Linked DNA regions of Mesorhizobium japonicum MAFF 303099. The protein of the gene in region 1 interacts with the protein of each later gene in a pairwise test. Links are inferred from orthologs where the notes say so. Each region holds a gene or a part of one and is shown on either strand. Other genes may lie near its edges.

The links. Proteins that work in one complex are often made in the same cells at the same time.
Region 2: the proteins of MAFF_RS18135 (region 1) and def interact in binary tests that used the Escherichia coli proteins (3 or more experiments, as listed by UniProt). The link is inferred for Mesorhizobium japonicum MAFF 303099 from one-to-one orthologs.

What each region holds. Positions count from the first base shown.
Region 1 is NC_002678.2:3,480,800-3,488,756, reverse strand. Bases 2,295-5,211 are described here. They hold MAFF_RS18135 (aspartate-semialdehyde dehydrogenase), read left to right. Parts: upstream 2,295-3,194; coding sequence 3,195-4,229; downstream 4,230-5,211. Other genes in these bases: MAFF_RS18125 (ACT domain-containing protein), read right to left, coding at 4,900-5,211; MAFF_RS18130 (GNAT family N-acetyltransferase), read left to right, coding at 4,437-4,895; MAFF_RS18140 (DEAD/DEAH box helicase), read right to left, coding at 2,295-2,755. In the rest of the region: MAFF_RS18145 (DUF805 domain-containing protein), read right to left, coding at 1-705; more of MAFF_RS18140, read right to left, coding at 893-2,294; more of MAFF_RS18125, read right to left, coding at 5,212-5,313; MAFF_RS18120 (bestrophin family protein), read left to right, coding at 5,484-6,389; MAFF_RS18115 (DoxX family protein), read left to right, coding at 6,522-6,932; MAFF_RS18110 (SRPBCC family protein), read left to right, coding at 6,951-7,478; MAFF_RS18105 (YMGG-like glycine zipper-containing protein), read left to right, coding at 7,617-7,880; MAFF_RS18100 (acyl-CoA thioester hydrolase/BAAT C-terminal domain-containing protein), read right to left, coding at 7,945-7,957.
Region 2 is NC_002678.2:3,854,922-3,860,275, forward strand. Bases 2,521-5,354 are described here. They hold def (peptide deformylase), read right to left. Parts: upstream 4,286-5,354; coding sequence 3,755-4,285; downstream 2,521-3,754. Other genes in these bases: MAFF_RS19960 (GNAT family N-acetyltransferase), read right to left, coding at 2,521-2,798; fmt (methionyl-tRNA formyltransferase), read right to left, coding at 2,795-3,748; MAFF_RS19975 (DNA recombination protein RmuC), read left to right, coding at 4,389-5,354. Also shown: dapE (succinyl-diaminopimelate desuccinylase), read left to right, coding at 1-746; MAFF_RS19950 (hypothetical protein), read left to right, coding at 752-1,402; tRNA pseudouridine(38-40) synthase TruA, read right to left, coding at 1,424-2,170; more of MAFF_RS19960, read right to left, coding at 2,292-2,520. UniProt on the Escherichia coli protein: Removes the formyl group from the N-terminal Met of newly synthesized proteins. Requires at least a dipeptide for an efficient rate of reaction. N-terminal L-methionine is a prerequisite for activity but the enzyme has broad specificity at other positions.

The sequences.
Region 1 (7,957 bases):
CCTAACCCCCGCCGGCACCGGTCCCCATTGGTTTTCGCGCCCCTGTGTCGGGATGAGCGCGAAGACCAGGATGATCAGGCTGCCGAAGGTCGGGATCAGGATGAGCAGGCAGAGCCAGCCGGTCAGGCCGAGGTCGTGCAGGCGGCGCACGATCATGCCGAGGCTGGGCAGGAAGGTGGCCAGCAGGAAAAGGCCGAAAAGCCCGACCGTCATCGCCGGCATCTCGGCGCTGTCGAAATTGCCCATCTCGGCATCGGCGAAAACGCCGATGCCGACGATCACCAGCAACGCGATCGTCCAGAACAGGCAATAGCCCCAATATTCCTTGCGCCGGGCGCGGCCGGCGAAATTGAAGTAGTTCCGGGTTACGCCGTTCCAGAAATAGGACCAGAGATCGGTGGGCTCCGCCGGCTCGGCCGTCCGGCCGAAATGCTGCGCTTGCGATGCGACGGCCGCCGGTGCGGGGGCGGCTTGAGCCGGTGCGGCGCTCGTGCCGGCGTCGGCGGCCGGGCTTGCCGCCTGGGCGGCGATCGAGAAAACGTCACGCGCCTGGCCGCCGCCCGGCTGGAACTCGACCGCCGTACCCTTGGCCATCGCGGTTTGCCGGCGAAGGTTTTCGCGGGTGAATGTGTAGCGGTTGCCGTCGGCTCCGGTGATGAAACCGAAACCCTGGTCCTCGTCATAGTGAAGCACTTCGCCACGCATCGCCCCACCCCCTGTCGCCGCGTCCCCGCCAAGGTGTGGCACAGTGGCGAGCCCGCGGGCAAGACCGTGCGACGTGGCTGTCATATTAGCGGCAAATCAGGCGTAAAGCTTCACGTGCAGGCATCTTGGCCAAAGCGGGCCATGACAGTCGAGCATTCTGACGCCAGCCAGCGGCGTCAACCCTGTCCTACGAAGGCCGCTTCTTCGGCTTCTTGTGCTTCGGCGGGCCGGCATTGTCGAATTTCGGCTTGCCCGGCTTTTTCGCCCACGGCTTTGCCTCATGGGCTGGGCGCTGCTCGGCTGAAGCCGGCGTGCGCTTCTCGAATTTGCGCTTCGGCGCGTTCGGGTCGAATGGCGCCTTGCCGCGATGCGGCTTCTTGTCGGGGCTCGGCGCCTGATAGCCGGCCCGCGACAGGTCCGGCGTGCCGTCGAGCCGCTTCACCAGGATATTGCCCTGCAGTTTGCGGTCGGGCCCGATGGCGGCAAGAAAGCGATCGGCCCAGTCCGCGGCGATCTGCACGAAGGTTTCTTCCGGCTGCATCTTGATGGCGCCGATCTCGCGCTTGGAGATGCTGCCGGTGCGGCACAGCATCGGGATCAGCCAGCGCGGTTCTGCATTCTGCCTCCGCCCGACCGACAGCGAGAACCAGACGCTGGCGCCGAAATCGTCGCGGCGGCTCGGCGCCTCGTCGCGCTGCGCGAATTTTTCGCCCGCCGGCCTTTCGCGTGAAGGCGTGAAGGGAGCGACGTCTATCAGATCCTCGGGCGCCGAGCGGCTGGCGCGGCACTGGCGCACGAAGGCGGCGGCCACCTGTTCGGCGCCATGCTTGGCGAGAAGCGCGTCGATGAAAGCGCGCTCATCGTCCTTCACCGGCTCGTCGAAGGCCGGATCGGCCAGGATGCGCTCGTCGTCGCGGCGGATCACGTCGTCGGCCGAGGGCGGGCTTGCCCAGGTCGCCTTGAGGCCGGCGTTCTGCAACAGCCGCTCGGTGCGCCTGCGGGCACTGCCTGGCACGATCAGCGCGCTGACGCCCTTGCGCCCGGCGCGGCCGGTGCGGCCGCTGCGGTGCAGCAGCGTTTCGGGATTGGTCGGCAGGTCGGCGTGGATGACCAGTTCGAGGTTGGGCAAGTCGATGCCGCGCGCCGCGACATCCGTTGCGATGCATACCTTGGCGCGGCCGTCGCGCATCGCCTGCAGCGCGTGGCTGCGCTCGTTCTGGCTGAGCTCGCCCGAAAGCGCCACGACCGAAAAATTGCGGTTGTTGAAGCGCGCGGTCAGATGATTGACGGCGGCACGCGTGTTGCAGAACACCAGCGCGTTCTTGGCCTCATAGAAACGCAGCACGTTGATGATGGCGTTCTCGCGATCGGCCTGGGCGACGTTGAGCGCCCGGTATTCGATGTCGAGATGCTGCTTTTCCTCGCCGGCGGCGGAGATGCGCACGGCATCGCGCTGATAGCCTTGCGCCAGCGTTGCGATCGAACGCGGCACGGTAGCCGAGAACATCAGCGTGCGGCGCTCGGCCGGCGCGGCATCGAGGATGAATTCGAGGTCCTCGCGAAAACCGAGATCGAGCATCTCGTCGGCCTCGTCGAGCACCACCGCCTTCAGCGCCGACATGTCGAGCGAGTTGCGCGTGATGTGGTCGCGCAAACGGCCGGGCGTGCCGACGACGATATGGGCGCCGCGCTCCAGCGCGCGCCGCTCGGTGCGCATGTCCATGCCGCCGACGCAGGACGCCACCGTGGCGCCGGTCGGCTCGTAAAGCCATTCCAGTTCACGCGTCACCTGCAGCGCCAGTTCGCGCGTCGGCGCCACCGCCAATGCCAGTGGCGCCATGGCCGCGCCAAAGCGCTCGGCGCCGTCGAGAAGCGTCGGCGCCATGGCAAGGCCGAAGGCCACGGTCTTGCCGGAGCCGGTCTGCGCCGACACCAGCGCATCGGCGGACCCAAGTTCAAGCACCGCCTTCTGCACCGGTGTCAGTTCGGAATAGCCGCGTTTTTCCAGCGCCTGTGCCAGCGCCGGGACGATACCTACAAAGTTGGACATCTCGCTCTTTCGGAATTCAGGGTTCTGCGCTCATCATGGAGCACATCGGGGCCGGCGCCGCGCCAGCCCAACAATCTTGGCCGTTCGTACTTCCTGCCGCCGCTCTTGTACAGGGCGCGCCATGAAGGCCATGCGACGCGCCGCGCATTGACTCCTGCCGCAAACCGCGTAAAAGCCCGCTTTGAACGGGATCGTTTTTCGATGCGCGGCCTTTCGATGGCTCTTCTTGCATACGATGCTCCCAGCCTCAATGCGAACCATTGGGCCGGGCGCCTCGGCGCGTCTCCTCGTTCCAGCAAAACCATGGCCAAAACCACCACCAAAACGGTGTGATTCCCTTGGCCTAACCACCCTCTCCCGGGTTCGGCCCGGGGGACGGAACCCGCATTGGCCGGCGGGTTTTCTCCAAAAACCAAGCGGAGAGGGACAGGAGATCTTTATGAGTTTCAAGGTTGCAGTCGTCGGCGCCACGGGCAATGTGGGCCGGGAAATGCTCAACATACTGGAAGAGCGCGGCTTTCCGGTAAGCGAAGTGGTGGCGCTCGCGTCGCGGCGCAGCCAGGGCACGGAAGTGTCGTTCGGCGACCGCACGCTGAAGGTCAAGGCGCTCGACCAGTATGATTTTTCCGACACCGACATCTGCGTCATGTCGGCCGGCGGCAATGTCTCCAAGGAATGGTCGCCGAAGATCGGCAAGCAGGGCTGCGTCGTCATCGATAATTCGTCGGCCTTCCGCTACGACCAGGACGTGCCGCTGATCGTGCCGGAAGTGAATCCGGACGCGATCTCGCTGTTCACGCGCAAGAACATCATCGCCAACCCGAACTGCTCGACGGCGCAGCTGGTCGTGGCGCTGAAGCCGCTGCATGATTTCGCCACCATCAAGCGCGTCGTCGTCGCCACCTACCAGTCGGTGTCGGGCGCCGGCAAGGAAGGCATGGACGAGCTCTTCACGCAGACCCGTGCCGTGTTCGTCGCCGACCAGGTCGACGTCAAGAAGTTCACCAAGCGCATCGCCTTCAACGTCATTCCGCATATCGACGTCTTCCTCGACGACGGCTTCACCAAGGAAGAGTGGAAGATGGTCGCCGAGACCAAGAAGATGCTCGACCCCAAGATCAAGCTGACGGCGACCTGCGTGCGCGTGCCGGTGTTCATCGGCCATTCGGAAGCCGTCAACATCGAGTTCGAGAAGCCGATCACCGCCGACGAGGCGCGCGACATCCTGCGTGACGCGCCGGGCTGCCAGGTCTTGGACAAGCGCGAGGACGGCGGCTACATCACGCCGCTGGAATCGGCCGGCGAGGACGCCACCTTCATCTCGCGCATCCGCGAGGATTCGACCGTCGACAACGGCCTGTCGATGTGGGTCGTCTCCGACAATCTGCGCAAGGGCGCGGCGCTCAACGCGGTCCAGATCGCCGAGCTTCTGGTCGAGCGCGGCCTGATCCAGCCGAAGAAGAAGGCGGCCTGACGGCGGTTTGTTTTTCGCTCGCGGGCCGTATCGCCGCTGCCGCGGCGGGCCCTCCGCGAGGGCGCCGGACGACCGGCGGCCCGCGGTCGCGGGCTCGGCCTTCGGCCGGGCGCCTCTTCCTTCTCCCCTGTGGGAGAAGGTGGATCGGCGCGAAGCGCCGAGACGGATGAGGGTGTTCCAGCGGAGTGAGACGTTGGCGTTCCCTTCATGACTAGCACTCAGCCCGTAGGTATCGTCCTGCGCCCGGCCAGCGGCTCGGACGCTGCCGCCATCGCGACCATGATGCGCGCGTCGCTCAACGCTTTCGACTGGATGCCGGTGCTGCATACGCCGAAGGAAGACCTTTTCTTCATCCGCGACATCGTGCTGCCACGACAGCAGGTGACGGTCGCTGAGGCCGGCCCGGTGATTGCCGGTTTCATTGCCGTCAGCGGCGATTGGGTGGAGCAGCTCTACCTCGACCCGGCCTGGACGGGGCAAGGCATCGGCAGCCGGTTGCTGACGGACGCCACCGCAGCCTTGCCGGTCACGAAACTCCATTGCTTCCAGGCCAACACCGGGGCCCAGCGTTTTTACGAGCGCCATGGGTTCCGCGCCGAGTCGTTTGGCGACGGCACGAACAACGAGGAAGGCCTGCCGGACATTCTGTACGTCCGCAGGCGCTGACGCCTTACTCCACCTGTCCGTTCTCTGCCGCCAGTCCACGCAACAAGACCATCGCCTCCTCCGCCCGCTCCGCCGGCACAAACAGGTGATCATGGTAGAACGCCGAGACCGGATTTACGCCCATGCCGGCGGCGGCGAGCCGCGTGGTGATGGCGGCGAGGAAGCCGACCGCTTCCAGCGATGAGTGGACGTTCAGCGTGATCATCCGGCAGCGGAACGAGGCGCTCAGTCCGGCTGCCTCTGCCGCGTCCTCGGTCACGATCAGCGTCGTGCCCTCACGCTCGCGAAACAGCATCACCGGGTCGAGGTTCTTCGGCTGGGAAACTCCAGGCGCCAGCGTGGCGAAGACATGGATGCCGTCAAGCAATTCCGGCGTCATCGACGCCAACAATGTCTTCAGGTCGGTCTCGCCGGTCATTTCTCTCGCCTGAACAGGAACGGGCAACAGCCTTCTCAATATCCGCAACCGGCACATGCCGATAGTCCGCGCGCACGACATGGCGATGTCGCTGGCGGCCGGGCTTGCGGATCCGTCGCATCGCACAATAGAGGAGCTGAGGGCCGATGCCGGTCCGTGAAAGGCCGTCCATGATCGTTCGCCCGCGCCCCAACTTCCTGCAGCTGTTCTTCATCATGCGCGGCTCCGTGGTGCCGCGCATCCTGCCGCAGATCTTTGGGTTCGCCGTCTATTCGGCGGTCATCCTGGCCCTGGCGCGGTGGTTCGAGCTCGATCTCGGCGTCTTCAACATCACGCCTTTCGGGCTGGTGGGCGTGACGCTGTCTATCTATCTGTCCTTCCGCAACAACGCCGCCTACGACCGCTGGTGGGAAGCGCGCAAGCTGTGGGGCACGCTGGTCTTCGAAATCCGCAATCTGGCGCGCGCCACGACCAGCCTCATTCCCGATCCGGCCGAACAGCGCGCCTTGCTGATGGAGGCGCTGGCCTTCTGCCATTTCCTGCGCGGCCAGTTGCGCAAGACCGACAGCATCAAGGACGCCCGCGCCTTCATCGACGCTCAGGCGGAAACGGTCGCAGGCTTCGCCAATCCCGCCGACGAGATGGTCCGGCGCATGGGCCGGCGCGCCAATGCGCAGCGCCGGGCGGGCGACGTCGATCCGATCGGCTTCCGCATCCTCGACGAGAGGCTGGCGTCGATCACGGCCATCCAGGCCGGCTGCGAGCGGATCGCCGGCACGCCCTTGCCTTTCGCCTATACGCTGCTCGTGCACCGCACGGCCTATATCGTCTGCCTGCTTTTGCCCATCGGGCTGATCTCGACCACCGGCTGGGCGACGCCGCTGTTCACGGCGTTGATCGCCTACACCTTCTTCGGCCTCGACGCGCTGTCGGAGGAACTCGAGGACCCGTTCGGCACCGAAGCCAACGACCTCGCGCTCGACGGCCTGTGCCGCGTTTGCGAGATCTCGGTATTCGAGGCGCTGGGGGAGGCGCCGCCGAAGATGCTGCCGGCCGAGAAGTTTTATTTCTCCTAGAATCCGGCCCGGCCTGCCTGCCGGCCAAATGACGGATTGAAAAAACCCAACCCCCTGTAGGATTGCCGCCTCGTGCCGCGTCCTTGGTTCGACCCCAGCAAATGGGGTTCGAACCAACCGGAGGGAACGTTGATGAGCATTTCCGAAACCGCGCCTGCCTCGCCCGGCGCCTTGTGGACCGGCCGTGTGCTCAGCGGCCTCATCATCCTGTTCATGATCTTCGACGGCGCCATCAAGCTGCCGCCGCTCGATGTCGTCACCCAGACGATGGTGCCGCTCGGCTGGCCGGCCGACGCCAATGTCGCGCGCATGCTCGGCGTCATCGGCCTGGTCGCGACCGCGCTCTACGCGCTGCCGCGCACATCGGTGCTCGGCGCCATCCTGCTCACCGCCTATATGGGCGGAGCCATCGCCACCAATGCGCGGATCGGCAATCCGCTGTTCTCGCACACGCTGTTCGGCGTCTATCTCGGCATCATCCTGTGGGGCGGCCTCTATCTGCGCGATCCCAGGGTGCGCGCGCTGATCCCGCTCAGCCAATAGTTTTTCAGGGAGAGAAAAATGTTCAGCACCATCCTCATCATCCTCGTCGTCATCATCGCCGCGATCCTCACCTATGCCGCGACGCGGCCGAATGATTTCGTCGTCACCCGCACGGCCACCATCAAGGCTGCGCCCGAGGCGATCTTCCCGCTGATCAACGATTTCAGCCGCTGGCCGACATGGTCGCCCTACGAGAAGCTTGACCCCGACATGAAGCGCAGGCTCTCCGGCGCGCAGAGCGGCAAGGGCGCCGTCTATGCCTGGGAAGGCAATGGCAAGGCGGGCAAGGGGTGCATGGAGATCGTCAATTCGGTGCCCTTCTCGCTGGTGTCGCTCAAGCTCGATTTCGAGAAGCCGTTCCGCGCCAACAACAGCGTCGACTTCACCTTGACGCCATCGGGCGACACCACCGCCGTCTCTTGGGCGATGCGCGGCAGCCGGCCCTTCATTGCCAAGCTGATGGGCCTGTTCATGAATTTCGACACGCTGATCGGCCGGGATTTCGAGGTCGGCCTCGCCAATCTGAAGCGCAACACCGAGGCATGATCCGAGTGGACACGGCCGCTCGCCTGAAGTCGGCCGGGCAAGTGGCGTCGCGATCTTCATCCTCTCTTGGATCAAATTAGCCGTCTGCGAGTTAAGCACTTGGCGGAGCGATGGCGATCCCCCTGTGAGAGGAACAAAATGAAGAAAATCTTGACCATTCTGGTACTGACGATGGCGTTGGGCGCCTGCTCGCAGACCGAAAAAGGCGCTGCTGTAGGCGGCCTTGGTGGCGCCGCGATCGGCGCAGCCGTGGCCGGAGATCCGGTCCAGGGCGCTGTCGTCGGCGGCGCGGTTGGCGCCGTTGCAGGCGCCCTGATCGGGCACGCCAGCGAAAGTGGCCAGTGCCGCTATCGCGACCGTCATGGCCGTGTCTATGTCGACCGCTGCCCAAGCGGCTATTGAGCGGCGACCGGCACGGAAACGGCAAAACGGCGGGCGCAGGCCCGCCGTTTTCGTCTGAAAACGCCTACAACAAGTCC
Region 2 (5,354 bases), 370 kb from region 1 along the record:
TCAAGCTGCTCGAATGGGCCGCTTCCAGGGGCGAGAAATGGGATGCCTCGATCGTTGGCGAGCCGACCAACCCGGACACGCTTGGCGACATGATCAAGATCGGCCGCCGCGGCTCGCTGTCCGGTTCGATCACGGTCAATGGCCGTCAGGGCCATGCCGCCTATCCGCAGCTTGCCGACAATCCGGTGCGCGGCTTGATGGGCCTGGTCGATGCCCTGCTGCATCCCGTCTTCGACAAGGGAACCAAGGATTTCCAACCGACCAATCTGGAGGTCACCTCCATCGATGTCGGCAACCCGGCCACCAATGTCATCCCCGCGAAGGCGACCGCGACCTTCAACATCCGCTTCAACGACACCTGGACGGCCGAGACCGTCCAGGCCGAAATCCACAACCGGCTCGACCAGGCGGCGAAGCGCAAGAAGTATCGGCCGGGCAAGAAGACACCGGTCGACTATGACCTCGTCTGGCGCGACCGGCCGAGCCATGTCTTCCTGACCCGCGACGACAAGTTGGTCGACACGCTTGCCGGCTCGATCAAGGCGGCGGTCGGCAAGGAGCCGACATTGTCCACTTCGGGCGGCACGTCGGATGCGCGCTTCATCAAGGATTACTGCCCGGTGGTCGAGTTCGGCCTGGTCGGCAAGACCATGCATATGGTCGACGAGCGCGTCGCCCTTGCCGATCTCGAAACGCTGACGCGGATCTACCAGCGCTTCATCGAAGACTGGTTCGGGCAGGGCTGAGCAGCATGCTTTCGGCGGATGAAACCCAAGCTTCGCTCACTGGTGCCTGGCGGCTGATGCTCGGCAAGGTCGACGGCCTGCGCCTGCTCGACCTGTCGGCCGACGGATTCTGGAATTCCTTCTTCGCCATCGTCGTTGCCGCGCCGGCGCTGATCGTCAGCTGGGTCGGCATCGCCAACCAGATCGGCGATCCCGACGCCTTCGTGGGCCGTTTCGGCATGCTGTTGCGCCTGGCGACGGTCGATATCGGTTCCTGGGTGCTGCCGTTGATCGCGCTCGCTTTGGTCGCGCCGCGCGCCGGCATTGGCGGGCGCTTCGTGCACTATGTCGTCGCCAGCAACTGGGCTTCCGCCATTACCGCCTGGCTGATGCTGCCCTCGGCGCTGATCCGGCTTTTCCTGTCGTCGGCAAGCCAGGTCTCGAGCCTTGTGTCGCTGCTGCTGTTTGCCCTGTCGATGGTGCTGACCTGGCGCATGACCAATGCCACGATCGGCAAGGGCGCGGCGGTCGGCACCGCCGTTTTCGTCGGCATGTTCATCGCTTCGCTGCTGGTGCTGTTCGGGCTGCAGATGCTGCTTGGCATCTCCGTGCCGGACGATATCGGGGCTCAAAGCCTTTCCGGACCGTTCCCGGGGTTAGAGCCTGCCGGGCTCTGAACAGAAGCCCCCCGACCCTATTCAGGGATAATCGACGCCGATGAGAAAAAGCCCGTCGGGCGGCGCCACCTGGCCGCAGGCGGCGCGGTCGCGCGCTTCGAGCGCCGCCTTGAGCTCGGCCTCGGTCCAGCCGCCATCGCCGACGCGCTTGAGCGAGCCGACCATGGAGCGCACCTGGTTGTGCAGGAAGGAACGGGCCGAAGCCCTCACCTCGATCATGTCGCCCGCCCGGCTAACATCGAGGCGTTCCAGCGTCCGAACCGGGCTGTTGGCCTGGCACTGGGTCGAACGGAAGGTGGTGAAGTCATGCCGGCCGAGCAGGAGTTTCGCGGCCTCGTGCATGGCGCCGGCATCGAGCCGCTTCGGCACCCACCACACCTTGCCCTTTTCCAGTGCCGCGGGCGCACGCCGGTTGAGGATGCGATAGAGATAGTGGCGCCCGGTGGCAGAGAAGCGGGCGTCGAAATCGTCCGGGACGATCGCCGCTTTCAGGATGGCGACATGCGCGCCGGCCGCCTGCAGATGGGCGTTGACGGCATCGCGCACCTTGTCGCCGGGCCATGGCTTGGCGAGGTCGACATGCGCCACCTGGGCGCTCGCATGCACGCCGGCATCGGTGCGGCCGGCGGCGCGCAACCGCACCGCCTCGCCGCAGAATTTCTCGATCGCCTGCTCGATCGCCTGCTGCACCGAAGGCTGGTCGGCCTGATGCTGCCAGCCGGCGAACAGGCTGCCGTCATATTCGATGTCGAGGCGAAAACGCGGCATTTGCGGCTAGAGCTCTCGCCTTGAGCAATTCCAGGAAAAGTGTGAAACGGTTTTCCGTCCGGAATTGCGTTAAAACAAAGAGGTAGAGCAGGTCACCGTTTCCATGAAACGGTGGACTGCTCTACGCGGCGAGAGCGGTGAAGGCGGAAGCGTAGACCAGCCTGCCGGCCTCCGGAGCGTCGCCCCAGGCCAGCGCCTGCAGCGCCTCGCCCTGGTATTCGCTCTCGAACTTCTCGGCCCGCGCATGGCTGTAGCCGAAACGGCCATAATAGGCCGGGTCGCCCAGCACCACCGCCAGCGTCTCGCCGGCATCCTTCAGCCGGATATGCGCCTCGCGGATCAGCGCGCCGCCTATGCCGCTGCCATGGAACGAAGGTTCCACCGCCAGCGGCGCCAGCGCCACCGCCGCGAAGCTCCTGCCGCCAGTCTGGACGAACAGCCGGGAAAACAGGATGTGGCCGACCGCCTGGCCGTCTTCTTCCGCCACCAGTTCGACGACGGCGTCGCCGCCGGTGACCAGCGCGTCGACCAGCCCGGCCTCCGCCTGCTGGCCGAAGGCGTGTTCCTCGACGAGGCGAATGGCCTCGCGATCCCGCGGCGTCGCCGCGCGTATCGACATCATGCTCATGAGAACTTCATTCCTTTTACGATCTTGGCTCCGCGCAGGAATTCCGACGCGGCGGCGGGCTTTCCGCCCGCACGTTGAACTTCGACCAGTCTGATCGCGCCTGCCCCGCAGGCGACCGTCAGCCGGTCATCGAGAATTCCTCCCGACTCGCCCAAATCTTCCGAAGGCGACAGGCCATCGGACAGCGTCGAGCGAAGCAGTTTCAGCCGTTCCATGCGGCCGCCAATGTCAATTTCGGACCAGGCGCCGGGAAAGGGCGACAGGCCACGAAGGTGGTTGTGGACCTCGGCCGCGGGCCGCGTCCAGTCCACGCGCGTCTCGGATTTATCGATTTTTCTGGCGTAAGTCACCCCTTCCGCCGCTTGCGCGGTAAATGTCAGGGTGTTCTTTGCCAGCCGCGCCAGCGCTTCCACCATCAGGGCAGCACCGACGCGCATCAACCGATCATGCAGATCGCCGGCTGTCATATCGGGGTCGATGGCGCATTTTTCAAGCAATCCCACCGGGCCGGTGTCGAGACCCTCTTCCATGCGCATAACCATCATGCCGCTTTCCAGGTCACCAGCCATGATGGCGCGCTGGATGGGGGCGGCACCGCGCCAGCGCGGCAGAAGCGATGCATGGCCGTTGATGCAGCCAAGCCGGGGTGCGTCGAGAATTACCTTCGGCAGCAGCAAACCATAGGCCACGACCACGGCGATATCGGCCCGCAGGGCGTTGAAAGCGGCCTGTTCGGCCTCGCCCTTGAGGGATGTCGGCGTCCGCACCTCGATGCCCAGCCGCTCGGCCTCGCGCTGCACCGGTGAAGGCGTCAACTCCAGTCCGCGCCGGCCGGCGGCGCGCGGCGGCTGCGTGTAGACGGCGGAAATCTCATGTCCGGCCTTGGCGATCGCGCGCAGCGTCGGCACCGAAAACTCCGGCGTGCCCATGAAGATGACGCGAAGGGGCATTTTCCCCTATCCCACCAGCTTGCCCGGCGCCTTGTCCTTGGCGAGCTTCTTGAACTTCTTCACCACCATGTCGCGCTTCAGCTTCGAGATGTGGTCGATGAACAGCACGCCGTTGAGATGATCGATCTCGTGCTGCAGGCAGGTCGCCATCAGTCCCTCGGCCTCCATCTCCTGCAATTTGCCGTCGCGGTCGAGATATTTCACGCGCACGGAAGCCGGGCGCTCCACCTCGGCGTAATAGTCGGGAATGGACAGGCAGCCTTCCTCGTAGACGGAGCGCGCCTCGGCGCTTTCCAGGATCTCCGGGTTGATGAAGACATGCGGCGCCGGCGTTTCGTCTTCCTTGGCGAGATCGATCACCAGCATGCGCAGCGGTTCGCCGATCTGGATTGCCGCCAGCCCGATGCCGGGCGCGTCATACATGGTCGCCAGCATGTCGTCGGCCAGTTTGCGCAAAGGCGCGTCGACGCGCTCCACCGGCTTGGAAACCTGGCGCAGGATGGGATCGGGAAGGATGATGAGTGGCTTGATCGGCATGGCGTCCCACGTAAGACGTCCAGCGAAAAGCGTCAACCGGTGGACCTGAGTATCGTTCACGTTTTGATCTGTGCCGGGCCACCGAATCGGCTATGCTGTCCACATGAATGATCTGAACACCATCCTTTCGCAGCCCGTCGCACGGCTTGGCGCGTCGACAATCACGCTCGGCCACGCGCTGGCCTTCGGCGCCTTGTTGTTTCTCGGCCTGTTCCTGGCGCTGGTCGTCGCGCTGTGGCGGTCGGCCAAGGCGCGCGCGGTCGCTGCCGCGGAAGCCGCCGACCATGCCCGCGACGCCGAGGCGCGGATGGCCGGCATCCTGCAAAGCCAAGCCGAGATGCAGGGCCGCATGGGCGCCATTGCCGAAGTGTTCGGCGCGCGCCAGGCGGAGTTGACGCAGTCGATCGGCCAGCGCCTCGACGCCATGACCGGCCGCATCGGCCAGACCATGACCGAACAGACCAAATCCACGCATGAGAGCCTGGCCAAACTGCAGGAGCGGCTGGCGATCATCGACACCGCGCAAGGCAACATCCAGTCGCTTGCCGGCCAGGTCGTGCAGTTGCAGGCCATCCTCTCCAACAAACAGACGCGCGGCGCCTTCGGCCAGTCGCGCATGGAGGCGATCGTCGCCGACGGCCTGCCGCATGGCGCCTATGAATTCCAGGCGACGCTGTCGAATGGCAGCCGGCCCGATTGCCTGGTGAAGATGCCGAACGGCGCGCCGTCACTGGCCATCGATGCCAAGTTTCCGCTGGAGGCCTGGAATGCCATCCGCGCCGCCGACGGCGCCGACCTGCAGAAAGTCGCGTCCCAGGCCTTCCGCCGCGACATCGAGATCCATGTCCGCGACATCTCGGAAAAATACCTGATCCAGGGCGAGACGCAGGACACCGCCTTCATGTTCGTGCCGTCGGAATCGGTGTTCGCCGAGATCCACGAGAATTTCGAGGCGATCGTCCACAAGGCGCACCGCGCCCGCGTCGTCATCGTCTCGCCGTCGCTGCTGATGCTGTCGATCCAGGTCATCCAGGCGATCCTCAAGGACGCCCGCATGCGCGAACAGGCG